Linked DNA regions of Prosthecobacter dejongeii. The protein of the gene in region 1 binds, or shares a complex with, the protein of each later gene. Links are inferred from orthologs where the notes say so. Each region holds a gene or a part of one and is shown on either strand. Other genes may lie near its edges.

Region 1 (7,033 bases):
GATCACCGCCCTGAGGATCCACGTAGCGGTAGCTGGCCTCCAGGTATCGGTAATTCAGCATATTGCTGCCATTCATGCTTTGCTGCACGCCACCCCAGGAATTGGACGCCACTGGCTGCTGAAAACCATAGTTGGCCGCAGGAGCCGCAGGCTCCATCATCGTCGGCCCTGCGTAAGGGGAAGACATGGTCGGCGGAGGCAGGGTGGGGGACATGGCTGTATAGCCAGTGCCACCATAAAGACCAGAACCTGCAGGAGGTGGCATGGCTCCATAACCTCCCGTGGCTCCCGGGTAACTCGGAGCACCTGGATACTGGGCACTAGCCAGAGAAATGAGGCTGAAGGTAGCCAGGAGGGAGAGTGCAAAAGCAGGTTTCATGGGCTTCGGGGTAAACCTTGATTATTTAACTATCTTAAATAATATAAAATAATCATGACTGCACTCAATTTTTTTCAATATTCTCACTTTTTGAGTGGTTGCTAAAGTTCGCGACTCATTTCCCCCGTCGGACCAAAGACCGTGGAACCCCCTTGGTCAGGGTGTGTGGATGTGGAACAGCCACTCCTGCAGCCTGTTTAAGTGCCGTGTGATAATGTCGTTTTTTAACAAATTAGAAGTCTCAGTTCTCTCCGGTACTTTTGATCTGGTCTCCCTCCAGCAAGTGGTCATGCAAACGGGCGATGTATTCCTTGAGGCGTTTTTGCACACTCTCAGGGGCTTGACCAGGAAGTGCGTGGATCTGCGCCTGCCAAGGTTTTAGTCGTACCTGCCAGCGATCCAAGACATTGACCGCTTCGATGGCAACGAAGTAAGGCTGGGTTTTCATGTCGGCACAATCGAGAAGGGTGCGTGTGCTGCGCTCTAGCACGGCCGGAGATTGGGCCACGCTGATGAGGGTTTCTGCAGCAGCGATTCGCACACTGGGAGAGCTATCTCCCAGCATTTGCTCGATCTTGGGGGCGTTTGTGCGGATGGCGTTTTCTCCCCGGATGAGGTAACCTTGCACGGCCCAGTAGCGGACGCTGGCATTGGAATGATCCAGCCATTTGGCAAGAGCCTCGGGCTTGGCCAGAGCGGGGTTGGTGGCTAAATCGGCGGCCTCCATCACCGTGGTGATGGGGTAGGCCTCCTCGGTGGCAAAGATGTCTTTGGGAGATTGTGTCTTGGCCTGGGCCAGTCTTTCTCCCTCAGGAATGAAGCCTAGATCCCGCACCTGAGTGAGCCACTGGCGCTGACCTTGGGCGAGACGAGTTTTGATTTCTGCATGGGCCGTTGAATCCGCTAAATTGATAGTTTCCCAGGGATCAGATTCTAGATCGTAAAGTTCTTCTGCGGGTTTGGGTTTCCAAAAACGCGTCTGTGGCTCTGGCAGACGGCCTTCGTCAAATTGGGCTTTCCACACACGGGTGGTGGCCTGCTGAAACATGTAGTTCAAAAACTGGCCATAAGGCAGATGGGGCAGGTAGTTCCGGATGTAAACGTAACGACCGTCGGTCGTGCTGCGAACGAGGTCATAACGCTCATCCATGCGCCCCCGGAAACCGTGGATGAATTCAGGAGCTGGTTTAGCAAATTCCCCACAAATGGCTCTGCCTTGAAAGTAGTCGGGCGGTTTCACGCCGGCGATGCTCAAAAGTGTGGCTGTGAGATCCACAAAGCTGACGAGCTCTTCATTCACCCCACCCGGGGCGTAGCCTTTGGGGGCTAGGTGCTTCCACTTTTCTGGAAAGTGCATGATGAGTCCTACCTGCAAACCCGTGTTGTAAGGCCAGCGTTTAAACCTCGGCATGCCGGGGCCATGGTCACCATAGTGCATGATGATGGTGTCTTCCGCGAGGCCTGCTTTTTCCAATTCATCGAGGTGCTTCCCCAGCTTGCCGTCCATCAAAGTGATGTTGTCATAATACTGGGCCCAGTCATGACGCACCTCTGGCGTGTCGGGATGGAAAGGTGGCAGCGGGGCCTTGGCGGGATCATGAATCAGCGTGTGGGGCCGACGGCGGATCTGACTTTCATGCGTGATGGTGTCATTGAAGACCGCAAAAAAAGGCTGGCCTTCCGCTCGGTTTTTCCAATGGGCTTTGCCGCTGCTCTCATTCCACACGAGATCTTTTTTCCCATCTTTAGGTTTCGTTAGGTTGTAGTCTTCCTTGCTGTTGTTGCTGCAGTAGTAGCCCACACTGCGCAGAAACTGGGGATACATCTGGTGTCCATCAGGCAGAGGAATGTCGCTCCGCATGTGTTCGGCACCATCGGCCGGGGCCCAACGCCCGCTGATGAGGCAGGTGCGCGCAGGCGCACAGACGGGAGCATTCGACCAGCAACGTTTGAAGCGGATGCCTTTGGCAGCGAGGGCATCAATGTGGGGCGTGGTGGCGTAGGTGTCACCATAACAACCGTATTGAGGCCCATTGTCCTCACTGGTGAGCCATAAAATGTTAGGCCGATCTGCTGCAGCAGCAGCGGAGATAACCCCAAAGCAGAAGAGAACAAGTGCGCGAAACATGGCCCTTGGAAACGCGGGCCAGTTTCTACTCTTGCGGCCAAATGGATGCCGCTCTGGTGGGTCAACGTTGCAGAGCTGCGAGTCGCTCCACCAACGGCGGATGACTGTAGTGCAGCCAGACGGTGAGGGGATGCGGCTCAGGGTGAGCGAGGTGATCGCGGGAGAGCTTTTTCAACCCATCCGTGAGCGGCTGGTGGCTACCCACAGCTTTGCGGGCATAGGCATCGGCCTCAAACTCGTGCTTCCGACTCATGGCCAGCCCGAGCAAACCCGTGAGGACGCCGAGCGGCTTGTAAATCATGCCAAAGAGTACAAGCCCCATGCCGACCGGAGTTCCTGAAACGCCAAACGCGGCAAAGAAGCCTGGAGATTTCAGCGCCCAGCCGAGCAGGCCTAACATGAGGGCCATTTCCAAAAGATTGAGAATCAGCATGGTTGGCACATGACGGCATTTGTTATGACCAATTTCATGGGCCAGAATGGCGACGATTTCCTCGGTGGTGTGACTCTTTAACAGCGTGTCATAAAGGGCGATGCGCCGAGTTTTGCCGAACCCGGCGAAGAAAGCATTGGCCTTGGTCGAGCGGCGGGAACCATCCACCACGCTGACTTCTGCCACCGGGAAATCCAGTTTTTGCGCCAGCGCAAAGATGGCGTCTTTGAGTTCGCCATCCTCCATGGGCTGAAATTTTAAAAACACAGGCATGATCACACGTGGGGAGAGCCAAGTCATGAGCAGGATAAACCCGGCCAGGAAGAGCCAGGCATAGAGTGCGGCCCAGGTCTGAGTCTGAAAAAACCAGACTAGAGCGGCGGCTACGGGGAGCCCTAACAAGGCCATGAGGGCGAGGCCCTTAAAGTGGTCCGTGATGAAGGTGCCTAGAGTGGTCTTATTGAAGCCGTGCCGAGACTCCACCCCAAAAGTATCCCAGGCATCGAAGGGGAGGCTGATCCAGGTCTGGGCCAGCATGCTGATGGCGAGAACGACGACGCCGGTGATGACGGGGCCTTTTCCCTGGCTTTCGGCCCAGGTCTGCAGCCAGCCAAACCCGCCGGACCACCAAAAGACAATGAGGATGCCCAGCAGAGTGACCTCCCGGGTAAAACTGACTTTTTTGGAATCGCGGATATAATCCACCAGCTTTTCGCGGGTCTCTTCGGGAAAGACTTCTGCGAGGGATGGGGGAACCGGCCTGCTGAGGCGGGCGAGATTCAGCAACGTGGCGAAGAACTCCAGGTGAAAAACACCCAGCACTCCGATGAGGGCGGCGATAAACCAGGGATTGGAAAGAGACATGAGAGAAGGGGATGTGCTGCCTGCACTGGGCAATAAAGTCCAGCCAAAAAAAAAGCAGACGGTTTCCCGTCTGCTTTTTAAAATGAACTTGGAAAACGAGGATTACTCGGCGTTTTCTTCGACGTAGCGGACGACGTCGCCCACGGACTGAAGCTTCTCAGCTTCTTCGTCTGGAACGTCGATGCCGAACTCTTCTTCGAAGGCCATCACCAGCTCCACGGTGTCCAGGGAATCAGCGCCCAGATCTTCGATGAACTTGGCTTCAGGGGTCACCTGCTCAGGGTTCACGCCGAGCTGTTCGACGATGATGTCACGGACTTTTTCTTGGATGTTGTCTGCCATAGATTGAAGGGGGATGTGCGGCGGAGAGGTAGCGGCTGGTTATTATTTGGCAAGAGCGAATTCGCTCTTTTTTTGCTCTGAGCATCGAAGAAGAACAAAACGGGTTAGCTCGCTTGCCCGGGGTTTTTGGGCGCGGTGGCTGCTGCATCAGGCAACTTCTCGATGAGCTCACCTTTGAAGTGGGTTAGCAAGCGGTCAAGCACGAGGCCCACCTGATCGAATTTAAAATCATCTAAAACGGCTTTTTTCTCGGGGGAATCTGGGGTCTCACGATACCAGGCATAAGCCAGCCCCTTCACGTCCCATTTGCGTTTGTCCACCCGGAAGACTTGGGCGTAATAAATCCGTGTGCCCTGGGGACTCACCCAGTGATCTGGGTAAGCTGTGAGCACGCGGTTGCGATTGAACAACATCATCACTGCCACCACCAAACCAGCAAAAATGGTAGCACTGCCCCACCAGAACTGGCCGGCGATTTCGCGATCTGTCCAGCGGTGTGGTTTTTCACTCCAGCCATGTTCAGCAGCGTAGGAGACCCAGCGTGGAGGCTCGCCATTTTTCCCTGCGGGCAGCCCTTGGGCCTCCGTTTCTTTGACCCATCTCTCCAGTTGATTGGCAGCCTTCGCTTCATCGTAGCTCTTGAGGTGGACTTGCTCAAACCAGTCCTTTTTATCAGCGATTTTGTTCGCCTCATGGTAGCCGTATTGCCAGTCATACAGGAACCATGCGCCCATGAGGACCAGCATGGCGGCCATCATGCTCATGCGACGGAAATACCAGGGGGTAACGCGACAGACGATGACGCTGGCAGATGCTTCAGTGGCAGTGGACTCCATTTCCCATTCAGAGACCCTGCTGTGGCTGGATGCAACCTGCGTTTTTTCGGGGCTGTGATTCCAAACTCAAGTCCTGTTTCTAAAGGCAAGATCCACAAGGCCATTTACACATTCAAAGTCGTATTTTTCGATAACCTCCCAATCTATCTCCTATGATGCTACTTCTGTTTCTCGGTACCATGGCCCTTTCGCTCCTTGCCTCTTGGCGAGTGCGCAGCGCCTACAATCGCTATTCCCAGGTGCGTGCCTCCAGTGGCTACACGGGTGCGCAGATTGCCCAACGCATCCTGGATCTGAACAACATCCGGGATGTCAGCATCCATGCGATGCCGGGACATCTGGTGGACCATTATGACCCAGGCCAGCGGCGTTTGGTGCTTTCGGAAGAAAACTACCACGGCACCTCGGTGGCGGCCCTGGGTATTTCGGCTCACGAATGTGGTCACGCCATCCAGCACCAGCAGCTTTACGGGCCTCTCCAGTGGCGCATGGCCGCTGTAGGCATCACCCAGATTGCGAGTCAGGTGGTCATGTGGATTCCATTGCTGGGTCTGATGGGTGGTTTTTTCCCTTATCACTTGGTCATCACCATCATGGCCATCGGTTTTGGGATTATGATGCTGTTCCAGTTGGTGACCTTGCCCGTGGAGTTCGATGCGACAGCACGAGCTAAAAAAGTACTGGCCAGCACGGGTGCCGTTTCCGCTGGGCCAGAATACAGCGCCATGAGCAAGGTGCTGGACGCGGCAGCCCTCACCTACGTGGCGGCTTTCGTCAGCTCTCTGGCCTACTTCATGTATTACATCCTCCAGATGGTGGGTGGCCGCAGCAATGATGAGTAATCTCCTTGCCATGGGTTTGAAATCCCATGTCTGAATGACCGGACGGACAGATAATGTCCGTCCGGTTTGTTTTTGGGTTAAAGGCTGTTCGGGTTGCCATTGCATGATGCCTTACCTGCGGCCAGATTTGGCCATGCCTGTTCAACCACGTATATTTTCGCCGATGTTTCGCTTCCTTCCTATTCTCCTGCTCGCCCTCAGCGTGTCAGGAACACATGCCCAAGATGCGAAGGCGGAGGCTGCCAAGCAACTGGCTGAAACTCAGCAGCGGCTCAAAAAACTGTCGGCGACGGAATATGAGCTGGATGGTATCCGCATCAATGCAGCGACACGTGAAGTGCGCATCCCCACGAAAGTGGAACTGCAAAAAGCGCCCATCGAATACATGCTCGTCCATGAAACGGGAAAGACGCATGAGAGCGTGCTGACCACAGCCCTGAGCCCCACGGCTATCCAGGTGGCCCTGCTGCTAGCCAATTACCAAGCGGCGACGGAAGGTATGCTGACGAAAGTGCCGGAAGCGGAGCGCCCAAAAATCTGGAAAGAGGAGCCTCCCGCGAAGCCGAAGGCCAACCAGATCAAAATCACCGTGGAATGGAAAGTGGGCGACGTGACCAAGTCTGCCCCGCTTTCTGACTGGGTGCAGCATGTAGATACTCGCAAACCACCGACTGACCTAGGCACCTGGATCTTTAATGGCTCTTATATGGATGAGCGCGGATTCATCGGCCAGCATGAAGGTTCCATCATTGCCGTGTGGCTGGACCGTGGAGCCCTCATCAATTCCCCTGCGGAAGGCAACTGGCGTGATGATCTCTGGATCTCCCTCCCTGCCAATATCCCCGACATCGGCACCCCTGTGACCGTCATCATTTCCCCTGCCCAACCATGAAACTGATCGCTGCTTTATCTTTTGCTCTACCCTCGCTGATCCTAGCCCAGAGCGGCACCCAGCCTGCCCGCCATGAATCTTTGAAACAGGAGATTCGCCTCGCTTATGATCGCGGGTTGGCCTTTCTGAAAGGCAAACAGAACAACGAAACGGGGCAGTGGGGAGATGCGGAGCCGGTGGCCTTCACCGCGCTGGCCATCACCAGTCATCTTTTGACTCCAGGCCGCCAGCCTACAGAACCTGTTTCTGCGGAGATCGAGAAAGCCTATGCCTTTCTCCTGAAAAACGTCCAGCCAGACGGTGGCATTTACGTGAAG
Region 2 (7,136 bases), on another replicon or contig:
TCCATCGCCCGCAGGCTGGCGGCAGATCTCCCGCATGGTGAATCTCTGGACCTCACCCATGAGCAACGCGCGGTGTGTGGTAAGGACCTCACGGCCCTGCTGGAAAAACGCATCGCCTTCCACCACAGCGGCCTGTCTTATGCTGCCCGGGCGGGGGTCATCGAACCCCTGGCCAAGGCCGGACAGCTCCGCGTTATTGTGGCGACGATGGGCCTTTCCGCCGGCATCAATTTCTCCGTGCGCAGTGTGCATGTGGCCGCCACCACCTTTCACGATGGCAAGGCTGAGCACAAACTGACGCCGGATGAGCTGCTGCAAATGTATGGCCGCGCGGGCCGCCGGGGCCTGGATGAAAAAGGCTTCGTCGTCACCACCCGCCAGAGCCCCACGCTGATGGATGCCCGGCCTGCTCGGCTGCACCGTGGCGAGCTCCTCGCCTGGCCCATTTTTCTCCGCGTCATGAAGCACGCCTCCCAGACTGGGGCCAACACATTTCAGTCAGCGGAACACTTTGCAGGCCGCCTTTATGCCAAAGCACCGCCTTTGTTAGGCCTCGAGGAAAATGCACCAGAGACCATGCATGCGCCCAAGACGGAAAAGGCGCTATTTGGCCTGGAAGCTACAGAAAAGCAGATCCTCAATTCCAAAGGAGAGTGGGAGCGCCGCGCCAGCACTCCATTGCAACGCTTGCCGTTAGGCATAGTCTGGCTCGCGAGCGTGGACAAAATCGGCCCTGCGTTGAGCATCCCCGGCTTCGTGGCGCGCTTTGCTCACGGCATTGGCCGCGTGGGAAAGATCCGAAAAGATCACTACGGTGTGGAGATCCCCCTGGGGCAGCCTTTGGAGGAAACTCCCGGTCATTTGCGCCCCACGAAAAGCCTGCGCAAGCTGCTGAAACTGCCACGCCGGGCGGAATCGGTACCGCTAGAGGAGATCGAAATCCTGCATTCCCCAGCCCTCGCAGCCGCTTTGTTGGAAGGTCAAAATGGCGATCTCTTTGCCGAGGCACTCCCCCGCCTCACAGGAACGATTGCCAAAGAAGGCCTCGTCTTTGCCATCTTCGATCTCGGCGAAGTGGAGGTGCCCGTGTATCACGATTCCCATGACCGCCCGCTGTTTCAGCCACGGGAACGCACCATCGTGGTGAAGAATGACACCGGTGTTCACGTGGATGAAACGGCCACCACCGCCACAGATCGTCAGCCGCGGCCCGGCTCCCCCATTCATGCTTGGCGCTCGCTCGGGCTCATTGATGAAGCCGGCACGCCGACCCGGAGAGGGGAAATTTTCTCCTTCTTTCAAGGGGGGGAAGGTTTGGCCATCGCAGCCGCTTTGGAGGATGAAGGTTACCCCGTGGATGAAATCATCCCGCACATGGCCAACCTGCGCAGCGGCACCAAATTTGACCTGCCCGTGACCTGCGGATCTGAACGGCTCGGCGCTGCCTGCCGGAATACCTACGGCTTCATCAATCATCCCGGCTACCTGGAAAATGGCCTGCCGTTGGACTATGGCGAGGGCGCTGCCGAACTGCTAGATACCCTCCTGCATCCAGAACGCCCCGGCACCCGCGAACTGCGCCAGGACGTGGCCGAGGGCGATATCTCCCGCGCCTACGTGGAATGGTTGAGCCTGCTCCGCCACATCACTCACGCCCCTGCTCATCCCTGGCGGCGCTGGCTGGCCTTGCAAGAAGAGGCACGCCGAGCCCTGAAGCAGCACGACAAAACCCTGCGCCATCTCTTTCATCTGGACCTGCCACCGCTGACAAACAAACAGCGCCATGGGAAGCCGAAGCATTACCTTCTAACCAAAGGTATGTAAAAAATTCAGACTGCGCATTTGAGCCACAGGATGGCTAACGGAACGAAGTTTCTTAATGGCAAGGGGGCCACTTCATCCATCGGGGACGAATTTAAATTGGACCCGCGAGGGGCTCAGGTTGCTGGCATGCATCTGACTCACCGCTGCGGGTATTCCGAATGAAAACCTTCCATTTAAAAAACCCATGAAAAAATCATCTTATCTCCCCCTAGCTGCTGCTGGCCTGTTTTTAGCCCCTTCTTTGATGATAGCCCAGACTCCTGCGGGTCAACCTGCCAAGGCCGCCACTCCAACAGCGACCGAAGAAAAGCAAGCCGACGCCAAAGACGCCGCTGCTACAGGCACGACAGATCCATCCCGTGTGGATGATGCGGCTAAACTCCCCAAAGGTGTTGTGGAGCAATTCGAAAAACTCGATACGAACAAAGATCGGCTGATCAGCATCCTGGAGTTCGCCTACTTCTCAGAGGCTGAGGCCAATCCGGCGCGTGATGCCAGCAGCTCCACCGGTGTGGGTAAAAATGGCACAGGCCCAGGCACGGCAGGCAGCACCACCGGCAGCACGGGTGGGATCACTGGTAAAGATAACGATGCCAAGCCCCAAGAAACTCCGAATAAAGAGATTCGATTCAAAGAACTGGACGTGAATGCGGATGCGAGCCTGAGCATTGAGGAATTTGCCGCCGCGCGCCCCGCCAATATTGAGGCCACACGTGATGCCAGCAGTTCTACCGGGGTGGGCAAAAACGGCACGGGCCCAGGTACCGCAGGCAGCACCACGGGTAGCACGAATGCCAGCACCAAGAATCTGAACGGTAAAGAAGAGAATTAATTCTCCGGCCCTGCTCTCAAGCAGTGTTCTAACAAAATCCATTTGATAGGCAGGCGGAGCTTAGGCTCCGCCTGTTTTTTTGGAGGTTTGAAGCCAGGCAAAAATGGGCAATCCCCCCTCAGAAAGCAGGATTTTTGCATCCAGCAGACCTACTTTCGTAACCGCGAGTACCTCCACCGGAGGCCGTTTGCATCGTCATTGGCCACGTCCGCCTCCGAAATAGCAGCCATTGAAATCTCTTGCCCCCATGGGCAAAGCGTGTTCTCTGAACACTCCAACTCACCCCATCAACTGACCAACATGACCGAACGTCGCGTCGTTATCACTGGAATCGGAACCGTTTCTCCCTTGGGGAATAACAAAGACGATTTCTGGAAAAACCTCCAGGCTGGAAAGAGCGGCATTCGCCGTATCCAGAGCATGGACACCACCAACTACGATTGCAAAATCGCAGGTGAGGTGGTGGACTTCGATCCCACCCCTTACTTTAACAATCATAAGGAGGCTCGCCGTGCTGACCGCTTTTTCCAGCTCGCCATGGCCGCCTCCAAGATGGCCGTCAAGGATAGCGGGCTCAACCCCGATAGCCTGGACCCACACCGCATTGGCGTCATGGTCGGCAGCGGTATCGGTGGTCTGAGCACCATCGAGACGCAGTATGAAATCCTTTTGAACAAAGGACCGAATCGCGTCTCCCCGTTCCTCATTCCGATGATGATCACGAACATCGCCACGGGCATGATCGCGACCGAGTTTGGCTTCATGGGGCCGAACATGTGCATCACCACCGCCTGTGCCACTTCCAACAACAACATTGGCGAAGCCTGGCGCATCATCAAATTCGGCGATGCCGATGCCATCGTTTGCGGTGGCTCTGAAGCTTCCATCCGCCCGTGCGGCTTGTCTGGCTTTGCCAACATGAAGGCGCTTTCCATGCGCAATGATGACCCGGAACGCGCCTCCCGTCCGTGGGACACTGGCCGTGATGGCTTTGTCATGGGTGAAGGTGCCGGTGTGGTCGTCATCGAGGAGCTGGAGCACGCCAAAAAACGCGGTGCCACCATCTATGCCGAACTCGCCGGTTACGGAGTCACGGCAGATGCCTACCACCTCACCGCTCCGCATCCTGAAGGTCTCGGTGCCTCCAAATGCATGGAGATGGCCTTCCGCCATGCCAAACTGAATCCGACCGATGTGCAGTATGTGAATGCCCACGCCACCTCCACCCCCGTGGGTGACATGTGCGAGCTGCGTGCCATCAAGCGCACCTTTGGCGAATACGCCCAGAAGGGCCTCCTCGTCTCCGGCACGAAGTCCATGACGGGTCACTTGTTAGGCGCTGCGGGCGGTATCGAACTCGCCGCGTGTATCTTGGCCATTCGTGACCAGATCGTCCCTCCGACCATCAACGTGGAAAACCTGGACCCAGAAGTGGATGTGGACATCGTCGCCAACACTGCCCGTGCGACCAAAGTCAATGCCGCCCTGAGCAACAGCTTTGGCTTCGGCGGACATAACTCCGCCCTGCTGGTGAAGAAATTCGAAAACTGAGCTTAGCTCTTTTTCAAAAGCGGTGCCCCTGCCAGTCAGGAGCACCGCTTTTTTTCTGCCCCTTGATCGAGACACTGCCATAGCCCGATCAAATACCTCGAACCTGCAAACCTCGAACACCTAACAAACTTTAATAAAATAATATCACTACTTTTTAACGACACCGCTCAATCATCCTCTTCACGTCCAAAACTGCTTTAGCTCCCCATTCTCAACACTGTTGAATCCCCACCCCAGGCGGAAAAGATGACCTCTCAAAAAAAATTAACGACGGCCTGAATAACTTTTTCAGCACGCCAGTCAGATGCACTGAACTCAAGTTCATCCCTATGAAAAAGATCATCGCCATCCTCGCTGTCGTTACCGGTATCGGCTTTATCACCCCCACGGAATCAAGCGCCCGTGATTACTGCCACAATGACCGCCGCATTGTGAGTTATCATCCTTGTGGAGCCCCGATCTATTCGGTTTACCAGATCTGTGGTCGTGACCGTTACGGTCACCCCATCGGCCACTGGGTGACACAGCACACCAGCCACAGCTCCTGCCGTAGTTGTTACTCGCGCTCCAGCCATCATGGCCATGGTCATGGACACCACCATAGCAGCCACCGCCCCAGCTTCCCCATTCCTCCGCACCATCGTGCCGCCGCTAGCTTTTTCTTTGGCCGCTAATCTGCCCGACTGAAAAATCGATCCTTCCACCGCCTCAGAGCCTTGAGCTTCTGAGGCGGTTTTGTTTTCTTGATTTGCATTTCCCAAACCCCCGTCTCCCGTGATGGAGATGCAACCTGACACCCTCCGCCTCCGCCTTTCAGCCCTGGTAGGTTTGACCGCCATCTGGCTCGGGGCTACAGGAGCCCACGGAAAGCTGCATGATGCCATGCTGGCTGCTGGCACATTGGAAAACTGGAAAACGGGCGTCAGTTACCATCTCCCTCACGCCATATTGCTCGCCAGTCTCGCCCTCGCAGGTGCCATGGGTGGAAAGCGCGGCACCTGGGCGTGGAATTTTTTATTCATCGGCGTGCTACTTTTCAGCGGTTCTCTTTACCTGCATGCCGTCACTCAAACGAAATGGTTGGTCTATGTCACCCCTTTTGGAGGCGTTTGCATGATGCTGGGCTGGCTGCTGCTGCTAGTGGCCCGCTGGCGTCGCGCGTGATTTTGCAAGGTTGCCGCAGGCAAAGATTGAGTCTTGGGAGAATGGCACGTATCGTTTTTATATCTAAATGTCGCGACCAGCCTCTGTCCCCTTCCCACCGCCGGGTCCCTCCGGCGATGACGAGGCGTCCCCAGCTGACTCCCAGGCAGGCATTCAGCTCCCCGCGCCACCACGGGGCCCCCGAGGGCCACGCGATAAAGATGGCCCGCCTTCGCACCGGGATGACATCCTCATTCCTGACTACACGCTGATCAAACGCATAGGCTCTGGAGCTTATGGCGAAGTTTGGCTGGCCCAAAGCGTGACGGGGGCCTACCGCGCCGTGAAAATCGTCTGGCGCGAGGACTTCGAACTCACCCGCACCTTTCATCGTGAATTCCTTGGCATTCAGCAGTTTGAGCCCATTTCCCGTGGCCATCCCTGCATGGTCCACATTCTGCATGTAGGATGGAATGAGCAGCGCGGGTTTTACTACTGCGTCATGGAACTGGCGGATGATGCAGAAGAAGGGCCCAACTTTGAGAGCGTCGCCACTTACGTTCCTCGCACGCTCGGCACGGATATGAAGCGGCATGGGCGGCTTGATCTCATCTTTTGCCGGGATGCTGGCGTCTATCTGGCGGATGCTCTTTACTACATGCACAATCGCGGGTTGACCCACCGCGACATCAAGCCATCCAACATCATTTTCTGTGGAGGCGTCTGCAAGCTGGCAGACATCGGTCTTGTGGCTGGTTTTGGCGAGCGCACCTTTGTCGGCACGGAGGGGTTTGTTCCACCGGAAGGTCCCGGCACGGCCCAGGCCGATATCTACAGCCTGGGCAAGGTGCTTTATGAAATGAGCAGCGGTAAAGACCGCATGGAATTTCCGGAAGTCCCCATCAATCTAGGCGATGATGAATGGCCCTTTTGGCTGGATCTGAATCGTGTGATCTGCAAAGCCTGCGCCCCAGATCTGAAAGAGCGCTTTCAGACCGCAGGCGAGTTTGCTGAAGCCCTGCAACGCGTGGGTGAAAAACGCCCCGAAACCTTCTTCCGTCGTTTTAGCCGTGCAGCCGTTTTCACCTTGGTGGGCTCCGCCCTCACGGGGGCTAGCATCACCGCCGCAAAGTACCAGGATGAGTGGGCCTATGAGCTTCCCCTGCCCATCAAAGCTGCACCGCCACTGCCGCAACCACCGCAGAAAGGCCGCCCCTGGCAGAACGTTTACCGCCAGTGGTTCACCTTCAGCAAGGATCGCCACATCGCGGATCTCCCCGTCGAGGTTACTCTATTTCTCGACTTCCAGAATGCCACCCAGCGTCCAGCAGAGTTCGGCGTGGTGCAGTTCGTCACCCCGGATAAAAAGACCTTGAACTGTGTCATGATCCAGGATGCCGATGCCGATGCGTTTTGTGACTGGATGACTCAGCGAGACCGTCAAAGTGGTCGCCTAGACATTGACCACGAATACTCCTGGCGAGTGGCCAATATCCCCACACAAAAAGGCACCACCACCCGATCCGACTGGCAGGCTATCCGCACCGAAATCGTGCGGGTCCCCTATGGCCGCATCAGTCTGGACAGCACACCCCGTGGGGCCGAGGTCTATGAGGGAGAGCAGTCCGTCGGGCGCACACCCTTGCAACTCTCCCGCGTTCGGGCAGCCAAATTTGAATACGAGGTCAGGCTGCCGGGTTATAAAAGTGAGTTCGCGCGGGGCAATCTCAAAGAGGGCCAAGCCATGAGCTTTAACCTGCGCCTGAAGGCCACTGGCTCGGCGGTT

Evidence for each region. Proteins that work in one complex are often made in the same cells at the same time.
Region 2: the proteins of HNQ64_RS19270 (region 1) and fabF are in contact, whole or in part, in a solved structure (PDB 6OKG), measured with the Escherichia coli proteins. The link is inferred for Prosthecobacter dejongeii from one-to-one orthologs.

What each region holds. Positions count from the first base shown.
Region 1 is NZ_JACHIF010000009.1:251,619-258,651, reverse strand. What follows is about bases 2,527-5,273. They hold HNQ64_RS19270 (acyl carrier protein), read right to left. Parts: upstream 4,147-5,273; coding sequence 3,907-4,146; downstream 2,527-3,906. Other genes in these bases: HNQ64_RS19260 (zinc metallopeptidase), read left to right, coding at 5,135-5,273; HNQ64_RS19265 (hypothetical protein), read right to left, coding at 4,251-4,982; HNQ64_RS19275 (M48 family metallopeptidase), read right to left, coding at 2,569-3,804. Outside these bases: HNQ64_RS19285 (hypothetical protein), read right to left, coding at 1-379; HNQ64_RS19280 (sulfatase-like hydrolase/transferase), read right to left, coding at 621-2,507; more of HNQ64_RS19260, read left to right, coding at 5,274-5,824; HNQ64_RS19255 (YdjY domain-containing protein), read left to right, coding at 5,988-6,716; HNQ64_RS19250 (prenyltransferase/squalene oxidase repeat-containing protein), read left to right, coding at 6,713-7,033. UniProt on the Escherichia coli protein: Carrier of the growing fatty acid chain in fatty acid biosynthesis.
Region 2 is NZ_JACHIF010000003.1:605,058-612,193, reverse strand. What follows is about bases 2,232-5,081. They hold fabF (beta-ketoacyl-ACP synthase II), read left to right. Parts: upstream 2,232-2,956; coding sequence 2,957-4,207; downstream 4,208-5,081. Other genes in these bases: HNQ64_RS10435 (DUF423 domain-containing protein), read left to right, coding at 4,991-5,081; HNQ64_RS10440 (hypothetical protein), read left to right, coding at 4,537-4,881; HNQ64_RS10450 (hypothetical protein), read left to right, coding at 2,232-2,656. In the rest of the region: HNQ64_RS10455 (DEAD/DEAH box helicase), read left to right, coding at 1-1,824; more of HNQ64_RS10450, read left to right, coding at 2,009-2,231; more of HNQ64_RS10435, read left to right, coding at 5,082-5,371; HNQ64_RS10430 (bifunctional serine/threonine-protein kinase/formylglycine-generating enzyme family protein), read left to right, coding at 5,439-7,136. UniProt on the Escherichia coli protein: Involved in the type II fatty acid elongation cycle. Catalyzes the elongation of a wide range of acyl-ACP by the addition of two carbons from malonyl-ACP to an acyl acceptor.